DNA from 3 places in the Brevibacillus aydinogluensis genome. Region 2 is predicted to be linked to each of the others. Evidence: riboswitches for the same ligand, from Rfam matches in the RefSeq annotation. Region 2 holds a riboswitch; each other region holds the start of a gene.
What was found. A riboswitch is a leader RNA that binds a small molecule or an ion and turns the genes downstream of it on or off. The one in region 2 is predicted to bind cobalamin.

Region 1: linked by a shared signal. The riboswitch ahead of Q7F15_RS13050 (iron chelate uptake ABC transporter family permease subunit) and the one ahead of Q7F15_RS04155 (ribonucleoside-diphosphate reductase subunit alpha) in region 2 are both predicted to bind cobalamin.
Region 3: linked by a shared signal. The riboswitch ahead of Q7F15_RS03205 (energy-coupling factor ABC transporter permease) and the one ahead of Q7F15_RS04155 (ribonucleoside-diphosphate reductase subunit alpha) in region 2 are both predicted to bind cobalamin.

The regions. Positions count from the first base shown of each region.
Region 1 covers NZ_OY569118.1:2,642,489-2,644,684, forward strand. The annotation lists gene Q7F15_RS13040 (hypothetical protein) at 1-353, opposite strand, end outside; gene Q7F15_RS13045 (sigma-70 family RNA polymerase sigma factor) at 323-871, opposite strand; partial or broken gene Q7F15_RS13050 (iron chelate uptake ABC transporter family permease subunit) at 969-1,124, opposite strand; cobalamin riboswitch at 1,290-1,492, opposite strand; gene Q7F15_RS13055 (M24 family metallopeptidase) at 1,507-2,196, opposite strand, start outside.
Region 2 covers NZ_OY569118.1:859,406-861,601, forward strand. The annotation lists gene Q7F15_RS04155 (ribonucleoside-diphosphate reductase subunit alpha) at 1-968, opposite strand, end outside; cobalamin riboswitch at 1,160-1,359, opposite strand; gene Q7F15_RS04160 (YisL family protein) at 1,557-1,910, shown strand; gene Q7F15_RS04165 (MurR/RpiR family transcriptional regulator) at 2,184-2,196, shown strand, end outside.
Region 3 covers NZ_OY569118.1:670,700-672,895, reverse strand. The annotation lists gene cbiQ (cobalt ECF transporter T component CbiQ) at 1-139, opposite strand, end outside; gene Q7F15_RS03210 (energy-coupling factor ABC transporter substrate-binding protein) at 136-423, opposite strand; gene Q7F15_RS03205 (energy-coupling factor ABC transporter permease) at 424-1,185, opposite strand; cobalamin riboswitch at 1,336-1,527, opposite strand; gene Q7F15_RS03200 (quinone-dependent dihydroorotate dehydrogenase) at 1,620-2,196, opposite strand, start outside.

The sequences.
Region 1 (2,196 bases), 1.8 Mb from region 2:
CCGACATAGCGGAACGGTTTGCCGTCATGGACCGTCTCCATCTGCGGCGACGTTTTCCACAGCACGGGAGGAGAGGAGACGAGGCCGAACAGCGGCGGTGCGGTTGTCTTCGGCGCGGGGCCAGGGGCGGCCGGTTGCTTGGGCTGCAGCGCATCGGGCCACCACATCCACAGGGCCAGCAGCGTCACCGCAGCGGACGCCGACGCCAGAAGCGGTCCGCGCCTCTGCCGCTGCGACCGCTGTCTGATGTGCTTTCGCACGGCTTCTTCCATTCCGGGGGTAAACGTCACGTCCTTGCACACCGTTTCGTCGGCCCGCTCCTTCAGCTCTCGCAGCCATTTGTCCCGTTCCATTCCCATTCCTCCCTTGACTCCATCCGCTGTCTCAACTGCTGCCGGGCGCGGTGCAGCCGTGTCCGGACCGTTCCCTCCGTCACGCCAAGCACTTCGGCCGTTTCCGCGATGGACAGATCGGCGTAGTAGTGCAGCGCGATCACCTGGCGGTACAGCGGCGGCAGCTCCAGCACCAGGCGAACCAGCTCGTCCCGTTGCGCCCGCTCCATGACCTGCCGCTCCGCGGACACGTCGCTCTCCCGGCTGATCCAGGAACGAGGCAGCAGGTTGCGAAACGCCCAGGAGCGCAGGCACCCTTTGCACTCGTTCACGGCGATCCGGTAGAGCCAGGTGCGGATGCTGCTCTCGCCGCGAAAACGGGGCAGGTGACGGTACGCTTTCAAAAAGACGTCCTGCGTGATGTCTTCCGCCAGACTGCGGTCTTTCACCATCAAGGTGACCAGGCGAAGCACGCGCGTCCCGTATTCCCGCATGATCTGTTCCAGCACCGCTTCCACCGTCGGCTGCAGTTTTTCCACGCGGCGCGCCTCCCTTCGTGTGCATTCACCTGTTTAGATGCGGCCGGCCGACGAAATGTTACAACGTTTATGGCGAAAAACGGGTCCAGGGGAGCGGGAGTGCGCCAAACAGCATGACCGATGTCGCCCCGACCGACGCCCCCGAAGAGACGCCCAGGATGTCGGGATCAGCGAGGGAATTGCGGACAAGTGCCTGGATGGCCGCCCCGACTACGGAGAGGCCATCCCCGACGAAAGCACCAATACATACTCGCCTGCCTGTTGTAAACCTGGCTCACATGTTTACGCACAAACAAAAAAGCACCTCCCGTATTGGACGGAAGATGCCTGTCTGCATGCGGACACGACAAAAGAACAGACGCGGAGCGCCGTTTCTTTCTGTCCCCTGCTTTCCACACATCCCCATCCTCGTGGGTAAAAGCGTGATCGCTTCACGGCAGGTCTCCTGGCTTGGGTTCATCGCTCCCTGCACCTTCCCATCTCGCCAGACCGGCGAGACAGTGGCTGTCGCAGGGCGCTCCCGTTACAGTGGCGGGACCGCGTCGGACTTTCACCGAACTTCCCTTTTAAGCCCCCCGGGCGGACCTGCACCCGGACGGCACCGTGAAACACCATATTCGTTTTTCGTCTGAGCCTTACCTGATGACGGTCAGCTGTTTCGGGAACTGCGTCAATACATCGCAGCCGCTGTCGGTCACCAGCACGTCGTCCTCGATTCGCACGCCCCCCACGCCCGGGAGGTAGATCCCCGGTTCGATCGTGAAGACCATGCCGGGACGAAGCACGTCCTGGTTTTGTCCGTGAACCGACGGATATTCGTGGACGTCCATGCCCAATCCGTGCCCCAGACGGTGCATGAAATACGGACCATACCCTTTTTCCTCGATTACGCGGCGAGCCGTTTGGTCGAGGTGAGCCAGCGTGACACCCGGACGCACCTCAGCGATGGCCGCTTCGTTGGCCGCAAGCACCGTCTCGTAGATTTCCCGAAGCTGTGCACTGATCTCGCCGATCGCAAAGGTGCGGGTGATGTCGGACACGTAGCCGTCAGCCGCCACGCCCAGGTCAAACAACAGCAGGTCTCCCTCGCGCACCTGCCGGCTGCCCGGGGTTCCGTGCGGCAGCGCCGATTTTTCGCCGGCCAGCACCATCGTGTCAAACGACGGCCCGTCAGCCCCCAACCGCTTCATCTGGTATTCCAGTTCGGCGACGATCTCCATCTCGGTGACGCCCGGTTTCACTTTTTTCAGACTCTCGCTCAGTGCCTGTTCCACCAGCCGCACGGCGTGCCTGATGCGGGCCACTTCCTCCGCCGACTTGATCAA
Region 2 (2,196 bases):
TGCGCCCGCAGGCGTTCGTCCCCGTTGTTCATTTTCAAATCGAGAAACGCCAGGATGTCCTTGTGCCACACGTCGAGATACACGGCAACGCTGCCGTTGCGCGTTCCGAGCTGGTCGACGCTGACCGCCGTATTGTTCAGCTGGCGAATCCACGGGATGACCCCGCTGGATTTGTTTTCATAGCCGCGGATGGAAGAGCCGCGCGCCCGCACTTTTCCCATGTACACGCCGATGCCGCCGCCCATCTTGGACAGCCGGGCGACGTCGGTGTTGGAATCGTAGATGCCCTGCAGAGAGTCGTCGACCGTGTCGACAAAGCAGCTGGAGAGCTGTCCGCCCCGTGCTTTGCCGGCATTCGCCATGGTGGGCGTTGCCACGGTCATGTACTGATGGCTGAGCGCCCAGTAGGCTTCCTTTACCAGCGCGAGTCTTTTTTCGCGGGGTTCCTGCAGCATGAGGTGCATGGCGATGACCATAAACCGCTCCTGGGGCAGTTCATACAGGCTGCCGGTGTAATCCCTCGCCAAATACCGCTCGGCGAGAGTCACGATCCCCAAATAGGTAAACAGCTTGTCCTTTTCCGGATCAATCTCCCGTTCCAGCTCCGCAATCTCTTCCGGACGGTAGGCGGTCAGCAGTTCCTGTTTGTAAATGCCCTTTTCCACCAGCTGTTTCAACAGGTTCAAAAACGAACCGTAGGGACGCGCAGGACTAAAGGAATACGCCCGGCTGCGGGCCGCTTCGTGATACAGGGCAGCGAGGTACGCCCTGGCGGCGACGTAGGTCCATTCCGGCTCCTCTTTGGAAATCAGTTCGGCGGCCGACATGGCAACGATTTTTGCCGCTTCCTGTTCCGTGAGCGTTTTGTGTTTGGCTCTGATGGCCGCCGACTGGATGACGGCATCTGCGCGCAGCCGGGGAAAATCGGCCAGAATGTCGCCAATCAGCGATGTAATACGTTGGTCAATGCCAGAGACAACCGTTTGCAATCTATCCCTCTCCTTTGCGGTTCATGAAAAAAGCATCCTCTCCCGTCGGGTAGAGGATGCTGATGTTGCCCATGTGGAAACAAACATGCCTGTGTCAAAGCGGAACGTGCGCCAGAAAGAGCGGCACGCCGCCGGTGACCGATTCCACACCTCCCCATCCTCGTGGTTCCAACGGTGTTGTCTTTGTGGCAGGTCTCCTGGCTCATGGATCATCGCTTCTCTGAACCTTCCCGTCGATGCGATCGACAGTGGCATCTGACAGAGTCGCTCCCCATTTACAGTGGCGGGACCGCGCCGGACTTGCACCGGTCTTCCCTTTTAAGCGCTTGCCGGAATCCTGGTCAAGCGCACCACAAAGCGTACTATATATGGTTGTATGAAGGTACTATAACACAATATGTTGTGGGAGGGAAGACTGATCTTGGCTGGCCGCTTCCAAAAAAGCGGGTCCGGTCAAGTGACTAGCTGTCACAAAACCGCCAAGCATTGCGCGCCCTGCTTTTCCCTTGCCAATCTGTTATAATGAGACGAGTATGGAGATTGCACTGGGCAAGGAGTGAGCAAACGGTGAGCTATGCGTATCTTAAAGCCCACGTAGGCGGTTGGGAAGTGGCATTCATCCTGCTGATCGTCGGGTACATCCTTTTCCGTCTCGGCAAGGAAAAAGTGGGCAACATCGTTCACATGTTTCTGCGCGTGATGATGGTGATCGTGGTCGTGACGGGTGGTTGGATGTTGTTTAAGTTCCACACGGGAGACGTCCTGTACTATGTGAAGGGACTGCTGGGGATTGTCGTCTTCGGGCTGATGGAAATGGCGCTGGGACGGGCACGCCGCCAGGAAGCCAGCATCGGATTTTTCGTTGGCGCGCTCGCGCTGATGGTGCTTGTCATCCTGATCGGGTACCGCGTAATCGTGTAGGCGGCCGGTGCTTTGCACACACGTCGAAAAGCTTTCACTCGGATCAAAAGGTTCCGGGTGGAGGCTTTTTTTGTTGTTGTTCGCTAAGACAAGCGGCGCCAAGAGCGGCGGATGCTCGCGGAAGCGGAGTGCGCCGCGAATCAGAACGGTCTGATATAGAATGGAGAACTTCTCCACATATATCAATCAATATGGCGGAATGCTCCGCTTTTGCATATAATGGCGGTAGGAATAAAGCTGTTTTCTTTTGGTGATAAACGGAGGAGGACGCCGATGACGGTAAATC
Region 3 (2,196 bases), 190 kb from region 2:
AGACAAAGGCGGCAATCTGCACGGGCGGATGGCTGACCAGGACGATCAACATCAGCGCCACGGCAAACAGCAGCTTGCAGCCGGGGGACAGGCGGCGCAGCCGGTTGGTGTAGGCGAGCGTATCCAACTGGTCGATCATTGTTCTTTGCCGTTGTTCAACCGACCCCGGTACAGGCCGATTGCATATCCGATAAATCCGGCGCCCAGCGCGGCCTGCACGGCAAACAGCAGGCTTTCCGTCTCGCCGCCCGGCGGCTCCACAAGCGGCTGGAACCAGGGCTCATAGTCGGGGGCCACTTCTTTGATCGCTTCTTCCGCCGCGCCGTCCGCTCCGCCAAACTCCGAATCTTTCACCAATATCAGCGGCAGCACGGCCAACAACGCCACCAGCAGCAACAGCACCCAGTTTGACCAGCGTTTCACTTACATCCCCTCCCGTTTGAGCAGCGGCAGTTGCGACAGTTCTTTTGCATTGTACGACTGCAGCCAGTTCCAGACGAGCACCGTCAGCAGTCCCTCGCTTACGGCCAGCGGCACCTGCGTCAGCGCGAAGATGCCGGCAAATTTGGCGAACGAGGCGGCGACACCACCGGATGCTGCCGGAAACGCCAGCGCCAGCTGCAGTGACGTCACCACGTACGTGGTCAGGTCGGCCAGGGCAGCCGCCAGAAACACTGCCAGCCGCTGGCCGCCGTTGGCCCGCAGCACCAGCCGATACACCCCGTAGGCCACAAACGGCCCGACCACTGCCATGGAAAACGCGTTGGCCCCCAGCGTGGTCAAGCCGCCGTGGGCGAGCAGCAGGGCCTGGAACAGCAGCACCAAGGTGCCCAGCACCGACATGACCAGCGGACCGAACAGGATGGCTCCCAGGCCGGTCCCGGTCGGGTGGGAACTGCTCCCGGTCACAGACGGAATTTTCAATGCGGACAGAACAAAGGCAAACGCCCCCGCCACCCCCAGCAGCAGCTTCAACTCGGGGTTATCCTGGACCCGCCGCTTGATGGAGCGCAGGCCCAGCAGGAAAAAGGGCAGAAACGCGGCCCACCAGAACAGCGCCCACTCCACCGGCAAAAAGCCTTCCATGATGTGCATGGCGTGTCCGGTCTCCGGCTCATTCAGCAGAAAGTACAGGACAAATCCCGTCACAAGCATTCCGCTCATCAACGAACGCGAACGGCTCATCGAGCATCCTCTCCCTATCTGGTTCGACATCCAACGTCCAAGAAAAAAACTCATCCGGCCGGATGAGCTTTGCGCAATGTGAATAGACGACTACTTCCTCAAACAAAACAGTCGTACTGCCTGGGCTCACCTCTCCTTTCCTCGAAGGCTGTTGGGTGCGGCAGCTAGGTAGGTCTCCTGGCTTCCAGATCATCACGCTCTTTTGCCTTCCCCGTCCGGCGAGCGGCGAGTGGCCTGTCAAAAGAGAATTCCCTGGTTACAGTGGCGGGACCGCTCGGGATTTTCACCCGATTCCCTGTTACCCCTTATCCGCATAAGGGCACCTAGCTCCGTTGTATTCGGTTTTTTTCCTTTCCATCTTGGACGTTTGCGTCCATTATAAACGAGCCCCCGCGAAAGCAAAAGAGGGGAGAATCGTCTCCGAGGTGCGCTATCTATCGTGCGTCCACGCCTACCGCGTCGCTGATGCGGGCAAACCCGTCCTTCTTCAACAGCTGCACCAGCCGTTTGTTAATCTGCCGCGCAATACCCGGCCCGCGGTAGATCATTCCCGTGTACACCTGCACCAGGCTGGCGCCGGCGCGAATCTTGCGGTAGGCGTCGTCACCGGTGAAGATGCCGCCCACTCCGATGATCGGCACCTTGTCCCCCACTTCCTGGTAAATTTCTCTCACCCAGGCGGTGGACCGCTCCTCCAGCGGCTTTCCGCTCAAGCCGCCCACTTCTTCTGCGTACGGGTGGTTTTCCACCCCATCACGGGACAGTGTGGTGTTGGTGGCGATGATGCCGGCCGCCCCTTCAGCCACCGCGGCCCTGACCACGTCACTCATCTGCTCGTCCGCCATGTCGGGCGATACCTTCACCAGGATCGGCTTCGCCTTGGCGCCGCGCATCTCCAGTTCGGCCGCCTTGGCCTTTACTTCGCGGAGAATGGACCGCAGGCTGTTGGCCTCCTGCAAGTCGCGCAGGTTGGGCGTGTTGGGCGAGCTGACGTTGATCACAAAATAATGG